3 regions of the Sedimentitalea sp. genome follow, and region 2 is predicted to be linked to each of the others. Evidence: riboswitches for the same ligand, from Rfam matches in the RefSeq annotation. Region 2 holds a riboswitch; each other region holds the start of a gene.

Region 1 (6,307 bases), on a different contig from region 2:
CACGGGGTCTAATGTGGGGAAATCCATGTTGGTTGCCGGATTGTGCCGCGCCGCGCGGCGGCGTGGGCTGTCGGTTGCGCCCTTCAAGCCGCAGAACATGTCAAACAATGCCGCAGTCACGGTGGATGGCGGCGAGATCGGGCGCGCGCAGGCGATGCAGGCACTGGCCTGCGGGTTGGAGCCGCATACCGATATGAACCCGGTCTTGCTGAAGCCTGAAACCGATGTCGGCGCGCATGTGGTGGTGCAGGGCCAGCATCGAACGACCGTCCGGGCGCGGGATTATTCGGCGCTGAAACCGACACTCATGCAGGCCGTGCTCGAGAGCTTTGGGCGGCTCAAACAAGCGCATGATCTTGTCATCGTCGAAGGTGCAGGCAGCCCTGCCGAGGTCAATCTGCGTGCGGGCGACATTGCCAATATGGGCTTTGCCGTTGCCGCCGATGTGCCGGTTGTTCTGGCTGGTGACATCGACCGGGGCGGGGTGATTGCGCAGATGGTGGGCACGCAGGCCGTGCTGTCAGAGCAGGATGCGAGCATGGTTTCCGGTTTTCTCATCAACAAGTTTCGCGGCGACCCCAGCCTGTTTGATGATGGCTATGCGCTGATCGAACAGCGCACCGGGTGGTCGGGCTTTGGCGTTCTGCCGTGGTTTGCCGACGCTTGGAAACTACCTGCCGAGGACGCGCTGGATATCGCCTCGGCCCCGCATGAAGGCGCGTTTCATGTGATCTGTCTGGGGCTGTCGCGTATCGCGAATTTCGACGATCTTGACCCGCTTGCACAAGAACCAGGGCTGACGCTGACCATGCTGCGAGCCGGACAGCCGATCCCCGGAGATGCCGATCTGGTAATCCTGCCGGGGAGCAAATCTACCCGCGGCGACCTGGCCTTTCTGCGCGCGCAAGGCTGGGACATTGATCTTGCCGCTCATGTGCGGCGAGGGGGGCATGTGCTCGGCATCTGCGGCGGCTACCAGATGCTTGGGCAGGTTGTACGTGATCCGCTAGGTATCGAAGGGCCGGCAGGGGAAACGCCGGGGTTAGGTCTGTTGGATGTGACAACGGCGATGGAACCGGCGAAACGGCTGACGCGGGTTCAGGCAGAACATGTGCCATCTGGGCAAATGTTTGACGGTTATGAAATTCACATTGGGCAGACGACGGGCCCTGATTGCGCCCGCCCCTTTGCCCGTATCAATGGCGACGACGAAGGCGCGATCAGCGGCAATGGCCGGATCATGGGCAGCTATCTGCACGGACTCTTTCGTCATGATGGCTTTCGCGCAGCGTTTCTGGCCAACCTTGGTGCACAGAGCGATGGGCTGGAATATGATACGGCGGTAGAGGCGACCCTAGGTGCGCTTGCCGACCATATCGAGGCACATCTGGACCTGCCGGGGCTGTTGTCTGTCGCCCGCTAACCCCGGCGCCGCAGTAAATAGATATCCATGATCCAGCCATGATCCGTGCGTGCCTGCGCCCGTGTGGTTCGGATCTGCTCGGCGACCTGATCCAGTGGCCCGTTAATCAGGATTTCTTCGGCCATACCGACATAAGCCCCCCACCAGATGTCATATTGCGTGGCATCCAGCGTGCCGAAAGAGCATTCGCCGTCTAGCATGATTACAGCGGTTTCCACGCCTTCCGGCCACCCATTGTCGCGCAACTGTCGACCGGTGCTTACGGTAAAAGGGGCCCCGATCTCATTCACAGGGATCGCATGTGCGGCTGTGAGTGCCTGCAGTGCGGTGATGCCGGGAATCACGTGGGTTTGCGGTTTGGGGGCGAGCCGCGCGGCGATGCGCAACGAACTGTCGTAAAGCGACGGATCGCCCCAGACCAACAATGCGACGACCTTGGCGCTCGGATGGGTCGCAATCGCGGCCTGCCAGCGTTCGGCAATTGCATCGTGCCAGGCATCTACTCCACGCAAATACCCATCATCATCACGTCGTTTGGGGATGTAGAAATAGGCAAGGCTCGGGAGAGTTTCGGTAACAGAACCAATGATCGTTTCCCGCACACCGGCAAGGTCCGATTTTCCGGCCCCCTTGCGCGGGATCATGATCAGGTCCGCGCGCCGGATGGCCTCGGCACCCTGGCGGGTAACATGATCCGGGTTTCCGGTTCCGATCCCGATCAGCAAAAGTTCTTGCATGGCAAACAAAAGGCCCCGTCACGAAACCGGACGGGGCCTTTCCCTAAATCTCGGACGAATTAAGCGGCGTTGTGCAGGCGGTCTGTCACCAACCCGGAATCACGCAAACCTTTCATCGATTTGGCACCGGCCAGAACGGCCAGATCGATCAACGGTTCGATCAGAACAACCATCATATAGGCCAGTCCAAAGCTGGTGACCGAAGCAAAGGTCTCGGCACCAACGCCTTGACCGTAGAACGCCCAAAAGGCGACCCAAGCGACAACACCACCCTGATAGGCGGCGGACAGTTTGAACACGTCCATGTATTTCAGGTCGACATAGGCCACATTCTGCGGCAGCGCCTTGCGCGCGAGGGCGCCAATGGCAAAGAGTGGCACCAGCAGGGTGGTGATGTTGACGAAATACATCGGCATATCAGACGGAGCAAAGAAGATGCCCTGTATCGCCAGCCCGGCCATCAATCCCACGGCTGCAGGCGCAATCCCGAGGATCAGCAACAAAGTGGTCCCTAGGATAAAATGCACTTCGGAAATTCCGACGGGGAAATGCGGCAACAACTCGAAAAAGATGAACACTGCGACGGTCGCAAGCGCGCTGCGTGCCACAAAGGATGGGACGGAACGGGTTTTCAGCTCATCGGCAATCAGCTTTAGCGAATAACCAGCAGCCGCAGCCGCTGTGCCATAGGCCAGAACCATTTTGGCGCCGTGGACAACTCCGGGTTCGATATGCATTTTCAATCTCCTTGCCGCCAACCCCGGCGGTATTACATGGCCGACGATGCGACCGGTTTCATCACGGCAGGTTTCCTGACTTTCGGATCATCGCATGCGTTGTCCCTTCCCGGCGGCGTGCCAGTGGTTACGTTAACGCATGCTCCCCTATTACAGTTGCGGGGGCAGTCCGGGAATTTCACCCTGTTCCCTATTATCCCAGACCTTGCGAGCCTGGGCACCGTATTCCTCTTCATGAGTTACAGAAGCGTCTTGCGTCAAGTCCAAAACCGGCATTCAGGTCTCTGCCAGCGGCCCATAGAGGATCAGCGCCGGTGCTGTGCCGCTTTCTTTCGCGAGTCGGGTCGCCAGTGTGCTGATGGTGCCGCGATGCAGGCATTGCTCCGGGGTTCCAACCGCTTCGGCCAGCAGAGCCGGGGTATCAGAGGGCAAACCATAGTCCGTCAACATCCGCGCCAACTTTGGGAACGTACGTTTGCCCATGAAGACAACCGTTGTCGCCTGATCATCGGCCAATGCGGCCATGTTCAGGTCTTCAGGCAATTGCCCCGCGACATCATGGCCAGTGACGAATTGCACCCGCCGCGCGGTCAGGCGCCGTGTCAGCGGTATGCCCGCCGCCGCCGCCGCCGCGCAGGCCGATGGAATGCCCGGGATGATTTCATAGGGAATACCCGCCTGCCGCAGCGCCACGAGCTCTTCTTCCAGCCGGCCAAACATGCCGCCATCACCGGATTTCAGACGCACCACCCGCGCACCGTCTGCGGCATAATCCACCAGTAAGCGGCTAACGTGGTCCTGTTTTGGCGAAGGCCGGCCCGCACGTTTTCCGACGCCGACCAGATCTGCTCCGGGTCCTGCATGAGACAGGATTGGCCCGGACGACAGGTCATCAAACAGGATGGCATCGGCGTGTTTCATCCGGTCAACAGCCTTGAGTGTCATCAATTCAGGATCGCCCGGCCCGGACCCGACGAACGACACAAACCCTCTCATGTCGTCGCCTTTGCAATCAGATGAAAGAAGGTGCCCGTGACGTTGCCACGGGTTGAACCGGTTTCGGCAACGGTTGCACCCTCGGCGTCCTGCACATCGGCGAGCGGCGTATCAGGTTGTTCCAGAATTGTGGAATAGTGAAATTCGTGCCCGCGCAAGACGGTTCCGGCGGCAAATCCCGGCATTCCTGCGGTCAGCGTTGCCTTGCGATAGCCAAGATGGAATTTCCGTTTCTCATAAGATGTAACCAATCCCAGTAGTCCCGCCATCCGGTGCCGGTTTCCATCCTTGTCGATCAGAGCCTCGCCCAAGGTCATGTAGCCACCGCATTCCCCATGAACGGCGCGCGTTTCTGCATGGCTTCGCAATCCTTGCAAAAACTGGCTCGCCGTCGCGATCCGTCCGGCATGCAATTCCGGATAGCCACCGGGCAGCCAGACGAGATCGGCGTCCTTTGCGGGTGGTTCATCGCCGAGAGGTGAGAACGGTATGATCTCTGCCCCAGCTGCGCGCCAGCCTTCCAGCAAATGCGGATAGGTAAAGGAAAACGCGGCATCCTGAGCCAAGGCGATCCGTTGCGCCGGGGGGTGCGGCAGCGCGGTCGACGAGGGCCCATTCGGGCGCGAGGAGGCCGCCGCTTGGATTGCTGCAAGATCGACGTGTTCTCGCAAAAATGCGGCATAGCCGGCAATCGCGTTCTCCAGGTCCGGATGCTCCACCGCTTGGATAAGTCCCAGATGCCGTTCCGGAAGGGTCAGATCGCCCCGACGTGGCAAGACGCCCAGCACGGGTAGCCCGGCTCGGTCCATTCCCAACCGGGTCAGCCGCTCGTGCCGTGGACTGGCGACGCGGTTCAGAATAACCCCTGCAAAGGGCAAATCGGGATTGTAGCTGCGAAACCCAAGTGCTGTTGCTGCAGCCGATTGCGCCTGTCCGCCGACATCAAGCACAAGAACGACCGGCCAGCCCATGCGCAGGGCTGTTTCGGCGCTCGACCCATGCCCGATCTCGCCCGGCTTTGCGACTCCGTCAAACAGGCCCATTGACCCCTCTGCGATTACGATATCCGCGCCATGCGCCTGTGCCGCCACCGCATCCAGCAGCGGTGCATTCATCGCCCAACTGTCCATGTTGAACGAGGCCCGACCGGCTGCGGCACGATGAAACGCGGGATCGATGTAATCCGGCCCGCTCTTGAACGGCTGCACCGCCAGACCGTCCTCGGCGAGCGCGCGCAGCAATCCCAACATGACGGTGGTCTTGCCGGTGCCCGAGGAAGGCGCGGAAATCAACAGGCCGGGTGGGTTAGTCATCGCCATGGCTCCAGCTTGACCACGGGCTGTCCGCAGTTTGCGGACGATAGCGGCGGTCATAATCCTTTGAATAGAGGCAGCTTTCGGTAAACCCCTCACCTGCCAGCGCCGGCCCGACAAGGATCAGCGCTGTGCGCGAGATACCGTTATCCATTGCCTCTTTCAACGTGCCCAACGTCGCGCGGATGATCCGCTCGTCCGGCCAGCTGGCGCGATAGACAACCGCCACCGGACAGTCAGCGCCGTATCCGGGTATCAGATCCGCGATCACGTGGTCCAGATTGCCGATCGACAAGTGGATCGCAAGCGTTGCGCCGGTTGCCGCAAAATTGGTCAGCGTTTCACCCGGAGGCATGGACGAAGCCCGTCCTGGTGTGCGGGTCAAAACCACGGATTGTGCGAGGCCGGGCAGGGTCAGTTCGGTCCCCAGCGTTGCGGCGGCGGCGGCAAAGGACGGCACGCCGGGTGTTACGCTCACGGCAATCCGCTCTGCGCGCAGGCGGCGCATTTGCTCGCCCATGGCGGACCAGACCGACAAATCGCCAGAATGCAGTCTGGCAACATCCTGCCCGGCATCTTCTGCGGTGCGGCATTCGGCGATGATCGCGTCCAGATCCATCGACGCGGTATTGATTATGTGCGCGTCGGGCGGGCAGTGCTCCAAAATTCCCTCGGGCACCAACGACCCAGCATAAAGGCAAACCGGGCAGGCGGCGATGATATCGCGCCCGCGCAAGGTCAGCAGGTCGGCGGCACCCGGTCCGGCGCCGATGAAATGTACGGTCATGTCTCTTTCCCGATTGCGATGGCGCAGGTGGCGAGGCGGTCCTGCGAAATCTGACGATGCGCCAACAGTCGCGCGCCCGGCCCGGCGGCGGCAAGCGCAACAGCTTCGGCAACGCTGCCGGTTCCCCGGTGTGCGATGCTCTGTGCGGATTGTGTGACGGTGGATATGGCTTGTAGTTCGCTTGCCGTGACCGGGTGCAAGGGCAGATTTCTGTCTGCTGCCCACCCTGAAATGCAGGCGGCTCCGGCCTTGTCCGCCGGGGCCGCGACCGCGTCAATGGCACGATCCGGCGTCGCGCGTTCCAGTGCAGATTG
Region 2 (6,307 bases):
GGTGGCGGCACGGTGGCGCATCTCGGTCAATTCCATCTGTGCCAGCGCGGCCTCGACCCGATTGTGATCTTCTTTGCTGGCGCTTTGCATCGCGGTCTGATGTGGCAAGCGGCCCAGCATGACTACGGATTCAACTGTGACAGGCCAGGCGATTTCCCGAGACTGGGGCATCCAGGCGGCGTGTTTGGCGCGTGCAGTTTCCGGCAGGGCGGCAAGCGAGCTGTGACCTCCAAAGGGCAGCAGGCCTAGGGCGGCGCGCATCAGAGTGGTTTTGCCGCTCCCGTTGGGTCCGATCAGGCCGACAAACTCTCCGGCGCCGATACTGAAGGAGATATCGCGAAACACGGTGCGCCCACGCAACGCAACCGAAAGATCGGTAAGGCTCAGCAGGCTCATATCCGTTCCTTTCGCAGTTTCAGGATCAGATGCAGAAAGAGCGGCGCACCAACCAGCGCGGTCAGAACACCCAACTTTAGATCGCGTGCAGGCAGCACAACCCGCACCGCGATATCCGCCGCAAGCAGCATGATCGCGCCGCCAAGCGCCGAGGCCCAAAGCAGCCGCGAGGGATGTGCGCCCACTAACGGGCGCAGGATGTGGGGTACGACAAGACCGACAAACCCGATGGCACCGGCAACGGCGGTCCCGGCCCCCAGGACACAGGCTGTGCCCACGACAAGCTGCAATCGCAAACGGGTGATTTGAACGCCCATGGCGCGCGCAGCGTCCTCGCCCAGTGTCAGGGCATCAAGCCCGCGACCAAGCGTGCCCAGAAGAACCCATCCAACCAAAGTGAAGGGCAGTGCCAACCAGACATGGGCCATGGACCGATCGGCCAGAGACCCCATCATCCAGAACACGATTTCATTTGCGGCAAACGGGTTGGGTGACAAGTTCAACACCAGTGACGTGAGTGCCGCCGCAAGCGCCGAGACGGCAATTCCCGCCAGGATCAAGGTCAGCGATGTGCCCCGTGGTCCGGCCAACGCCATCACCAGCAACACCCCCAATAGTGCGCCGGTCAATGCCGCCAGCGGCAAGCCAAAGGCGAAGGCAGTCGAAAGGCCGGTATGAATGGCAAGGACCGCGCCAAGCGCCGCAGTCCCCGACACGCCAATAAGTCCGGGCTCAGCCAGTGGATTGCGCAGATACCCCTGCATCGCGGCCCCGGCCAGCCCGAGACTGGCGCCAATGAACGAAGCGAGCAAGGCGCGCGGCAGACGAATTTCCCGCATGACCAGCGTCAGCGGCCCACCGTCGCCGACAAAGAGCGCGGTCAGGCTTTCGCCTATGCCGATATCGGCCGGCCCCGTCAGCAGGGACGTTACAAACAACCCCACCAAGGTCATAACAAGAAGAAGGGTTAGACGGCTCACGGCTTTGCTCCGCTCAGGGTTTCGCGGGCCGCCACGAGGTTTTCAATCGCGCGCAGCACATAAGGTGTGCCGCAGACCCAGTCATGGTCGGTCATGGTGGCCCCGGCATGGTTGACGCGCAGCTTTTGTACCACCGGATGATCCAGAATGCCCTCGGATCGCGACGCACCCGGATATGGGCGTGCGGCAATCACGATCTCCGGTTCGGTCAGTGCCAGCACCTCAAGGGGAAGTTTCTCACCTGCCTCATACCCGGCTTCGCTGGCAGCGTTTGAAAACCCGGCCGCGAGCAGGATTTGACCTGCAAGCGTGTTGTCGCCGGACGTATAGCCGTTGGCGTAGTAAAGGATCGCGCGGGGATTGTGTTCGACCTCGGCGGTCAACACTTTGAGCCATGCATCAAAATCCGCCAACATGATCGCCGCGGCGCCTTGACGTTGCAGGACTTCACCCATCTGCGTAATCCGCGCGCCCACATCGTCCAGTGAGTAGGTCGGTTCGAACACGGCAACCGGAACGCCAAGCCGCCGCAACATATCCACCGTTGCGCGTGTCGAATAGGCTCCCGCAATCACCAGATCAGGCTGCATGAGATAAATCTCTTCGGCCAGCCCGTGATTGATCACATACTGCTCGGCCTCAACTGTCATTGCAGACGCGCGTGGATCCTTGGCGAGATAGGACACTGAATAAAGCTGATCCGGCCCCGCCAGAAGCATGGCGAGCTGGTCGGTGCAGAGGTTTATCGACACCACGCGAACCGGTTGAGCCACGGCAAACCCGACCCAACCGATCAAAGCGCAGAGTGCGAAGACCCCCACTCGCATCCTCAGAACGCCGCCCGCAGCCCGACATAGGCCGTGCGGCCCCGCGTGGCATAGCCCCAGGTATCGGAATACTCTTCGTCAAACAGGTTGGTGATACGACCGGTCAATTGCACCGTGTCAGTCAGATCGTATTGTGCGGCGACGTCCACCGTCACATAATCCGGCAACTCGGCAAGTTCGTAGCTGCTGAAAAACTGAGTGTCATAGTTCCCCGCGATATAGCGCAGATCCGCAGTGACGCTGCCACGACCCTGCATGAATTGCTGAGTCGCGCCCAACCACAACTCGTGTCGCGGGCGACGGACTTCGACCGTGCCATCCGCATTCTTCGCGTGCAGATAGGTATAGCTCAACTGCAGCTCAAGCGTATCGGTGGCCTGCAGATTGCCGCTGATTTCGATACCTTGCCGGCGGCTCTTTTCGCTTTCATTGATAAAGACAGAATTGCCAGTGGTAGGGTCAAATATTGATACGATTTCATCTGTGAGATTCGCGTGGAAATAAGTGACATCCACCAGCCCGCGATCTCCCCAGAATGGGACTTCGACACCAAAATCGATGCTTTGGTTCTTTTCCGGCTTTAGACTGGTGTTGCCGACAAAACCAAAGGTATCCGCGAAGAGTTCAAAATAGGTGGGATTGACTGACCCCGTCCCGGCCGACGCATGCAACCGCACACCGCTGCCGACAAAGGTGTAGGACCCGGCCAGAATCCACAACAGGTCATCCTCAAAGACCTTGTTGTCGTCATAGCGCAGCCCTGCCTGCAGGTTCAGGCCATTGTCCAATGTTCCGCGATACTCCATCGCCACCGAATTGGTCTCGCGCTCGTATTCCGGGTTGCTCGAGGAACTGTCTTGTTCCCATTCGGCCATGATATTCAGCAGGTGATTGGTAGAGGCGACTGCATAGCCGTCCAGCCCATAGCTCAGCAGGTATTTCGCGGCTGAACGATCCGCTTTGGTGGGCGTGGCACCATTTGTGCTTTGTTCGTATTCCGACCCTTCAAAGGTCAGCCGATGCACCAATCGTCCGTCCAAGGCTTCGTATTCCGCAAACAGGCTGCCAGACCGTTCCTTGCGTTCCGAGGTCTGGTTGGGATCGTCGATCACATATTCGTCTGCCGTGCTGGCGACATAGCTTGTCGTGTCAAACGCAAACTTCTCGTTTGACGCACGCAAGGTGAATCCCAACGTCAACCGATCCGTCACGTTGTAGTCGCCGGTCAAGTTCAGGGTGGATCGCCGTGTTCCGTCAAGTTCACCGTCGCTGCCAGAAAAATCATATCCGTCGTCGTCCAGACGCGACACGCCAAAGGCCAGGCCGCCCCGGTCAGACCGGACCGAAAACCGTGCCGAGGCGGCATAGCCGTCGCCGATTTCAACCGACCCGCCGTATTCAGTGCCTGTTGCACCCCGTTTGGTGATGATGTTGACCACACCGGCCGAGGCATTGCTGCCATAGAACACGGATTGCGGCCCGCGCAGAACTTCTATCCGTTCGATATTTGCGGTGTCCAGACCGGAGAGGATATATTCGCTGTCGCCAGCAGAGAGTTGCACCCCATCAACCATGATCAGCGTGTGATTGGCCTCAGCGCCGCGGATACGGACCTGCGTGAAGTTGTTTCCCGTCCCGCTGACCGCAAGGCCGGGAACCGCGCGAAGCGCATCCTGAACCGTCAGGATACCACGATCTTCGATGTCTTGGGCGGTCAGCACCGAGGCCGATTGCCCATAGCGTCGCTCTTCGATCGGGCTGAAACCGCCGGACACTATGATCTCGTCAAGCTCATATGGTGTCTGAGCCAGCGCCGGGCCTGCAGATACGGCGGAAATGGCTACGCAAGCCATGCGGATGGTACGGGTCATTCTTTCCCCTCTCGTTCAACCGGGAAACCGGTTGCACTACGTCAATATGTCGTATGAGGGATGGTTAACCCCCGCAGACGGTGAAGCCACCACAGCGGAAGAACCGCAGCCGAAACGCCCCTCGCGTTCAGACAGGGTGATCACCTCGGCAGGTTTCCTGACTCGCGGGTCAATGCTCAGCCGGACCTTCCCATCACGCAAAGCGTAACAGTGGTGTATACCGGCTTCGCTCACCGCTCACAGTTGCGGGGGCAGTCACGGATTTGGTGCCAATGTCGGCGGCACCGCACCGTGTTCCCTATTATCCGGACAACAGGTTGCCCGGACCGAAGCATCGAAACGGTTAACGCGATTTTAATATCTTGTGAAGAGCGTAATTCAGGGAACCTGATCGGTTTGACCATGCGCATCGAAACTGGCTTTGTTTGGCTCGAACCTGGCGTCCGGTGGCGAGGTAGCCATCTTGGCGACGTCATGGCGGGTTCGAATTTACCGGAATCCGACCCGCCGGATGCCGGGAGTGACGACAAGCGGGAATGGTCTAGCCAGAAATGAACGCGGTTTCAGCAGGCGCAACAATCACTGGCTCTTTCCGAATCTTGCAGGAAGGCTATATAAGCCATGAACATTGAGACAAATTCACGAAAACCGGACCCTCTGCCGCAATGACACAAGTGCCCGTAACGCTGTCGGACAAGACGGATGACGATTCAGACACGTCAATCCTTCTTGAAACGCGCCCAAAGACCAAGCGCCCTCCGCTGTACAAGGTGCTCTTGCTGAACGACGATTATACTCCGATGGAGTTTGTCGTGCATGTGCTCGAGCGGTTTTTCGGGCTTAACCATGCGCAGGCTTTTGAAATCATGCTGACGGTGCACAAGAAAGGTGTCGCCGTTGTTGGTGTGTTCAGCCACGAAATCGCAGAAACCAAGGTAGGTCAGGTCATGGACTTTGCCCGCCGCCATCAGCACCCTTTGCAGTGCACGATGGAAAAGGAAGACTAGGCCGCATCAATGTCCGCCCGGCTGCCTCTGGCGATTGATTCAGGTGGACTTGATCTGCCTGCGACCGGCGTGGTGTCGGTCTTGCATCCGGTTGCGATGACGGATTTGTCTGCGCTGCCTGCTGACCGGATCAAAGTCGTTCAGCCGTTCAAACCGGATTTCGACCATTTCCAGTCTTTGGGGTATTCCTGCGCTGCGTTCAGCGATGCGCCATGCGGGGCCGCACTCGTATGCCTGCCTCGCGCCAAGGCGCTGGCCCGTTCCCTGATCGCAAGCGCCTGCCAGCGCAACACCGGGCCTGTCATCATCGACGGAACCAAAACCGACGGTATCGACAGCATGCTCAAAGAGTGTCGCAAGCGCGTGGATGTATTCGGACCGGTGGCCAAATCACATGGCAAACTCTTTTGGTTTGATGCCAATCCGGAGGCATTTGCAGACTGGCAAGCCAGCCCGCAAACCATCGGTGATTTTGTCACTGCACCGGGTGTGTTCTCTGCCGACGGAGTCGATCCGGCGTCGGAGCTTCTTGGGCGCGCATTGCCAGAAAAGATGGGAAAACACGTCGCCGATCTGGGCGCCGGCTGGGGGTATCTTGCGGCACAGGTTCTGACGAGGAACGGGGTAGAACGGCTGGATCTTGTTGAGGCAGATGCCATTGCCCTGGAGTGCGCCCGCCAGAATGTTTCCGACCCCCGTGCCCGATTTCATTGGGCAGATGCCACCCGTTGGGCACCAGAAGAGCGTGTCGATACAATCATCATGAATCCGCCCTTTCACATGGGCCGCACCGCCGATCCGTCGCTGGGGCGCGCCTTTGTTACGGCTGCTGCGCGGATGCTGAAGCCGTCGGGGCATCTCTGGATGGTGGCCAATCGGCACCTACCCTATGAACGCACACTGGACGAGTGTTTCGCCAAGGTCGAGGACGCGGGTGGTGACAACCGGTTCAAGATCTTCCACGCCGTCCGCCCAAAGCCCACTGGTAAACCTACGCCCAACCGCACACGGCGCTGATCCGCGCCATTTCCATGCACGAGGAGTGTTTCCATGTCCTTTTCCATCGCCGGCAAGACCGCCATTGTCACCGGAGCGGCCAATGGCATCGGTCTGGCCATAGGACGTCAGTTTGTCGAAAAGGGCGCAAACGTCATGTTCGCCGACATGGACGAAAAGCGGCTCAAGAACGAATTGGGGGAACAGGTTGACGATAGTAATGTCCGGTA
Region 3 (6,307 bases), on a different contig from region 2:
GATGCCCAGAATGTCGCTTTCTTTCATGATCAGCAGCTCTTCACCGTCGACGGTGACTTCGGTGCCGGACCATTTGCCGAACAGGATCTTGTCGCCAGCCGAGACAGCCATCTCGATCAGCTCGCCGCTGTCCTTGCGGGCGCCTTCGCCAACGGACACAACGAGGCCCTCAGCGGGCTTCTCTTTGGCGCTGTCGGGAATGATCAGCCCACCAGAAGTTTTTTCATCGCTTTCGACACGGCGCACCAGCACCCGGTCATGAAGTGGTTTGAATGCCATCTTTGCAGCTCCTTAACGCTCAAAGTTTCGGGGTCCTCCGCTCCCCACTCGGGGTATTATCACTCACCCCGCAGGAGTGATAACGAGACATACGTAGGGGCCGATGCGAAGCCTGTCAACAGGTCGTTTTACAAAAATCAATCGATCAAACGGCAGGGGTTTTTGCGCTGTCGGCGTGCGCCTCACGTGCCACCGCAGCAGGGCCTTCACGCATACTGCATGACCTGCGTTCGATAGGTATGGTTGATGTCGCGCGGCGCAAGGGCCAGTCTTTGGTTACCAACTCTCGGCCCAGTGCTTCAGCCCGTCGGTTCCAGTGGCCGTCAACGCATAGATGCCGCGATCTTCCCGCTCGAACCAGCCATAGTGATTGTCCGCCATTAGCCGCGTCGCTGCGGGAACCTTGGCCGCCCGCGCCACATCGGCCCCTTTGCTCGGTCCGTTATCGGCCAGATAGGCCGCACAGCGCAGCGCATCCTGACGATACCCTGTCACGATGCCATGCCGGGTCGCGCCCCCTGCATTCGGATCCCCACGCAGCCGATCAAAATCCCGCAACAGCTTCTGCGCCTTCTTCTTTGATTTGCGCGGCGCAATGGGGCCGGGATCGCAGTGAACCTCCACCCGTCCGTCCGACCGAACCGTCATCAGACCGAGCCCCAGCCGGCGGCACAGTGCCAAATTATCCTTCATGGCCCGTCGCGCATTGCGCCCGACCGGTCTGAGCACGGCGACATAGACCAGATCGGTGATCCGTGACCGTTCGACCGCCTGATGAAACAGCGAAAGCGAAAAGCGCAGCTTCAGTTCAACGATCACGGGTTGTTCATTGCCGCGCCGGGCCACAACATCCGCCGCGCCAACTTCGCCTTTGACCTCATATCCCTGTCGCTCAAGCAGGGCCTTGATTGGCGGATAGAGATGCTGTTCTTGCGTGATCTCTTCACCGCTCATAGCCAAACGCCTCAAAATCCGCGCGATACCGGTCATACAGCAGGTCGGCCTGCGCCGCCGACAAACACGCATCCAGCCCTGTCCGCGACCGGTTTTTATGGGGCAAGCGGCGATCCCCACCAAAGATCTCGCGAAACACAGGCCCGATATCTTGGGCAAGACGCTCGAATCGCAGCACGTGATCGACCAGACACCGCCCCTGCAAGTCCCTCACATAGCGCACCTGAGGAACCAGATGCCGTGCGCTGTCGAGATAATCATCAGAGGCTCCGGAAATCAGAAAATCATCCAAGTCCAACTTCTGACCCCGCTTGGCCGCCGCCCTTGCCCGATACCGAAATTCCGACAGCGCCCTGTCATACGGGTGCCGCACGATAGAAAATTTTAGGTAGCGGTCAAAATCTTTGGCGACCATATGGCCCCGCGCGACATATTCGTCTGCATAAAGATGCGCCAGCTTTTGCGGCCCGGCATTGCGGTTGTCGTTCTGACGCAGCATCAGCGCCGCGCGGTCACGCCACGCCAACCCCAGATCGTCCAGAAACACGGTCTCGACACTTTGCCCACCCGTCTTGGGGATGTGTACAAAAACGGTCTTGTGTGCGTGGGAAATCATCAACAGGTCCGGCCGATCCAAGCGCACCCTCACAACCACTTGCGCAAAAGTCAACGCGAGGCTCGGCACCCCGGCACTCTGACCAAGGGTCGCAGCCTGCGCGACAACGGGTGACAACCCCGGGTGACGTTCCTATAACGCGCGCAAATTACACCCCTGCACAGGATGCATCAGATGACCATTCAGGTTCTTGGACACAAATCCCCCGACACCGATTCGACAGGCTCTCCCATCCTTTGGGCGTGGTATCTGTCCGAAATCAAAGGCACCCCCGCCGAAGCCGTTTTGCTGGGCGAACCCAACACCGAGGCGGCCTTTCTGCTGAAACGCTGGGACCTGCCCAAACCTGCCATCATCGATGACGTTGCGGATGATGCCCCAGTTGTGATCGTCGACACCAACAACCCCGCCGAACTGCCCGCCAACATCAACAACGCCGATGTGCAGGCGATCATCGACCATCACAAGCTGGTCGGCGGCCTGGAAACCAAGGGGCCGATCGACATCACCATCCGTCCGCTGGCCTGCACTGCTACAATTATGCACGACCTGATGGGCGACGATACCGCCAAGATGCCGGAGTGGGCCAAGGCGACCGCGCTGACCTGCATTCTGTCCGACACGCTGGAATTCCGCAGCCCGACCACCACGCCGCATGACAAGGCCGTTGCCGAGAAGCTGGCCGCCGATCTGGGCATCTCGATCCCCGATTATGCCGCCGAGATGTTCGCCGCCAAGTCCGATGTGTCCTCGTTCAGCGATGCCGAACTGTTGCGCATGGACAGCAAGGAATACGAAGTCGACGGCACCAAATTCCGCGTTTCGGTTCTGGAAACGACATCGCCGTCAACGGTTCTGGACCGTAAGGCCAGCCTGATCGACACCATGACCACCGTGGCGTCCGAGGACGGCGTGGATCAGGTTCTGTTGTTTGTCGTGGACATCCTGAACGAAGAGGCCACGCTTCTGGTTCCCAACGATCTGGTCAAGACCGTCGCCGCCAATAGCTTTGATGCCACCGCAACTGGTGACAGCGTTGTCCTCCCCGGCATCGTCAGCCGCAAGAAACAGATCATTCCTAACCTCAAAGTTTGATCGCCGACACAGGGACCCCGGCAGGTTTGCCGGGGTCCACCCTGATTGGGCCTGCAGCCCGTTGACACGCTAACCGCTGGTCATACCGGCAAGCATCGCGCCAAGGGCGACGAGATGAACGAGCATCAGCGCCTTGTCTTTCCACAGCACACCAACGGCAAACCAGCCAACAACTCCGATTAGAAATAGGTAGAGATTCCACGGGGTCCAGCCAAATCCGGTCGCCGTGTACCCCATGATTTGAATGATCGAAGCAGCCCATTTGACAGCAAATATGATGTTGTCCCTTGAAGGACTCGCGATTGCCAGATTAGCCTGCATGGCTCGACCCTCTGGTAGCATACGAGCCATCCGTCGCATATACCGATATCTTTTCTACAGGCATCACACTCTCCAATCGCCGTTTGAACTTCATATACGGACCGAATTAAAGACATGCGCGCCAGAACCATGACCCTGTGAAGATAGAAATTCTATTGCCAATACGCAAATGCCCAACACGCCGGCAGGCGGCTATCAATTTCTCCTGAACACTCCAAACTCTTGACAACACGCCGCCCCTTGGCCATTCCGCGATGTGTTGGTTTCTGCGAAAGCAGATGAAAAGGGAATGCACGACGCAGCCGCCCCCGCGACCGTGAACGGAGAGGGCACCCAAGCCACTGACCACCGGGTCGGGAAGGCGGGATGTCCACCAGAAGGCCGATGCTTTCTGACATCCGCAAGCCGGGAGACCTGCCAGCAAAACGTGACGTTAACCGGGCGGGGTGCCTCGGTGACGGGCCCGGCCCAGGCTTTGCCCGCTATTCCCCCGCTTTTGAAACAGGGAAGTGACCGGATGACTCAGACACAGGATCAGGCGACCCCGGTCGAATTGCTGGTCTGCACGACCTGCCGCAAGGGAATGCCCACCGACACTGAGGGCCCGCGCCCGGGTGCCAAGTTATATGACGCGCTGGCTGCGGGCGACGTACCGTCGGGCGTGACGCTGCGCCCGGTCGAATGCCTGTCCAACTGCGACAGCGGCTGTTCCATCGTGCTGCGCGGCGGTGCCGGTCGCTGGACCTATGTCTACGGCAATTTCGATGAAATCAGTGACGCGGACATGATCCTGGACGTCGCCTCTCGCTATCATGCCACACCGGATGGTCTGATACCTTGGCGTGAACGCCCGGTTCATTTCCGCAAGAATTGTATCGCCCGCATCCCCCCGATTGGAGAGACCTGATGTCCAACCTGTCCAAGCTGCCCGTCACCGTGATCACCGGCTTTCTCGGCTCCGGCAAAACCACCCTCATCCGCCACCTCATGCAGAACCCTCAGGGCAAGCGCCTCGCCGTGGTGGTCAATGAATTCGGCGATGTAGGCGTCGATGGCGATATCCTGAAATCATGTGCGATTCCGGATTGCCCTGCCGAGAACATCATGGAGCTGTCCAACGGCTGCATATGCTGCACCGTGGCCGATGATTTCATCCCGACGATCGAGGCATTGATGGCGCTTGACCCGCGCCCGGATCACATCCTGATCGAAACCTCTGGTCTTGCCTTGCCCAAACCGCTGCTCAAGGCGTTTGACTGGCCAGATATCCGCAGCCGCATTACTGTGGACGGTGTTATCGCGCTTGCCGATGCCGAAGCCGTGGCCGCAGGCCGTTTCGCACCAGATGTGGCGCGCGTCGACGCCCAGCGCCTTGCCGATGACTCTATCGATCACGAAACCCCGCTGTCCGAGGTGTTTGAGGATCAGATCAGCTGCGCCGATATCATCCTGTTGACCAAGCCCGATCTTGCGGGTCCGGAGGGCGTCGCAAAGGCGCGTGAGATCATTGCAGCCGAAGCCCCCCGACCGCTGCCCGTGGTCGAGGTTGCCGAAGGGGCCGTCGATGTGCGCGTGATCCTTGGGCTTGAGGCCGCCGCCGAAGACGATATGGAGGCCCGCCCCAGCCATCATGATGGCGCCGACGATCACGAACACGACGACTTTGAGAGCGTTGTCATCGAATTGCCCGAACAATCCGATCCCGCCGATCTGGTCGCCCGGATCGAACGTCTGGCAAATGAACGAAACATCCTGCGGGTCAAAGGGTATGTCGCCGTGAGCGGAAAGCCCATGCGTCTGTTGGTTCAGGCGGTTGGCGCACGGGTTCGGCACCAGTACGACCGCGCCTGGAAAGCTGATGAGCCCCGTCTGAGTCGCTTGGTGGTGATTGCCGAGCATGACGATATCGATGCCGCTGCAATTCGTGACGTCCTCACCCGCATGCCTGCGGTGGCCGAGTAGAAAAGCCTGCCACGATGCATGTCGTCTTTCGCGAAAGCCATGGCCTTGAAGAAACGGACACCCCGACGGATCTGGGGCAGAGCCCTGCTGATCTGGTGGTTCTGTCCTTTTCCGACAGCGATCTGGGCGCGTTCGCGGCAGGCTGGCATCGTGGCGGTGGTCCCGAGGGGCGCATGCCATCCCTGCGGCTGGCCAATCTCGCCGCGCTGAAACATCCGCTGTCGGTCGACACCTATGTTGACCAGACACTTGAAGGGGCCAAAGGCGTCCTGATCCGGCTGATCGGCGGTGTTCCCTATTGGTCCTATGGCCTGCAACAGGTCCAATCCCTAGCCGCGCGCAAGGGGTTGGCGGTCGCGGTCCTGCCCGCCGACGGGCGGTCCGACTCCCGGCTTGATGACTATTCGACCTTGCCGCGCTCGACCCTTGGGCGGCTGCAACACCTTTGCAATACCGGCGGGACCGTGGCTGCACAGGCAGCACTGGCTCAACTGGCGTTGGCTGCCGGGCTTTACGCAGGGCCAGTGCGTGGCTCCAAGAGCCTGCCACAGGTTGGCGCGTGGACGCCGGAACACGGTGTGACCTGTCCGGCGACGGCCTTTGCCCCAGCCAGCGGCACCCCCCGTATTCTCATCACGTTTTACCGCGCCTATCTAACCGCCGCCGACCTCGCGCCCATCGAGGCGCTGTTCACTGCCTTCCGCACCCGCGGGTATGACGTGGCCGCCCTTTTTGCGCCGTCTCTCAAGGCTCCCGAAGCGGCGGGTTGGCTGGCACGGCAGGTTCAGGCCCTCGTGCCCGCCGCCATCGTCAATGCCACGGCCTTTTCCGGTCGGACCGATGGAGGTCCCTCGCCACTCGACTCGGCCGATGTACCTGTGTTTCAGGTGGCTTTGGCCACGTCGACGCAAAAGGCATGGGCCGAGGCAGAGCGCGGATTGTCGCCCGCCGATCTGGCAATGCATGTCGTCCTGCCAGAGGTCGATGGCCGCATCCTTGCCGGTGTCGCCAGTTTCAAGGAACCCGGCCAACGTGATCCGGACCTGCAATTCGCAAGGCTTGTTCATCAGCCCCAACCAG

Evidence for each region. Region 2 has a riboswitch for cobalamin ahead of ABJO75_RS27270 (TonB-dependent receptor). Riboswitches for the same ligand answer to the same signal wherever they lie in the genome.
Region 1: another riboswitch for cobalamin. It lies ahead of ABJO75_RS19130 (energy-coupling factor ABC transporter permease); the one in region 2 lies ahead of ABJO75_RS27270 (TonB-dependent receptor).
Region 3: another riboswitch for cobalamin. It lies ahead of ABJO75_RS19065 (DUF1636 domain-containing protein); the one in region 2 lies ahead of ABJO75_RS27270 (TonB-dependent receptor).

Annotation. Positions count from the first base shown of each region.
Region 1 covers NZ_JBDWLR010000078.1:126,986-133,292, reverse strand. The annotation lists gene ABJO75_RS19140 (cobyric acid synthase) at 1-1,423, shown strand, start outside; gene cobF (precorrin-6A synthase (deacetylating)) at 1,420-2,160, opposite strand; gene ABJO75_RS19130 (energy-coupling factor ABC transporter permease) at 2,220-2,897, opposite strand; cobalamin riboswitch at 2,945-3,137, opposite strand; gene cobA (uroporphyrinogen-III C-methyltransferase) at 3,174-3,893, opposite strand; gene ABJO75_RS19120 (cobyrinate a,c-diamide synthase) at 3,890-5,206, opposite strand; gene cobM (precorrin-4 C(11)-methyltransferase) at 5,199-5,993, opposite strand; gene ABJO75_RS19110 (cobalamin biosynthesis protein) at 5,990-6,307, opposite strand, start outside.
Region 2 covers NZ_JBDWLR010000095.1:57,746-64,052, reverse strand. The annotation lists gene ABJO75_RS27285 (ABC transporter ATP-binding protein) at 1-396, opposite strand, end outside; gene ABJO75_RS27280 (iron ABC transporter permease) at 393-1,349, opposite strand; gene ABJO75_RS27275 (ABC transporter substrate-binding protein) at 1,373-2,203, opposite strand; gene ABJO75_RS27270 (TonB-dependent receptor) at 2,206-4,074, opposite strand; cobalamin riboswitch at 4,204-4,420, opposite strand; gene clpS (ATP-dependent Clp protease adapter ClpS) at 4,740-5,081, shown strand; gene ABJO75_RS27260 (class I SAM-dependent methyltransferase) at 5,091-6,098, shown strand; gene ABJO75_RS27255 (SDR family oxidoreductase) at 6,132-6,307, shown strand, end outside.
Region 3 covers NZ_JBDWLR010000078.1:113,251-119,557, forward strand. The annotation lists gene ABJO75_RS19040 (co-chaperone GroES) at 1-279, opposite strand, end outside; gene ABJO75_RS19045 (DUF2161 family putative PD-(D/E)XK-type phosphodiesterase) at 556-1,218, opposite strand; gene ABJO75_RS19050 (sulfotransferase family 2 domain-containing protein) at 1,223-1,849, opposite strand; gene ABJO75_RS19055 (manganese-dependent inorganic pyrophosphatase) at 2,024-2,944, shown strand; gene ABJO75_RS19060 (DUF6552 family protein) at 3,014-3,265, opposite strand; cobalamin riboswitch at 3,509-3,702, shown strand; gene ABJO75_RS19065 (DUF1636 domain-containing protein) at 3,783-4,172, shown strand; gene cobW (cobalamin biosynthesis protein CobW) at 4,172-5,227, shown strand; gene cobN (cobaltochelatase subunit CobN) at 5,242-6,307, shown strand, end outside.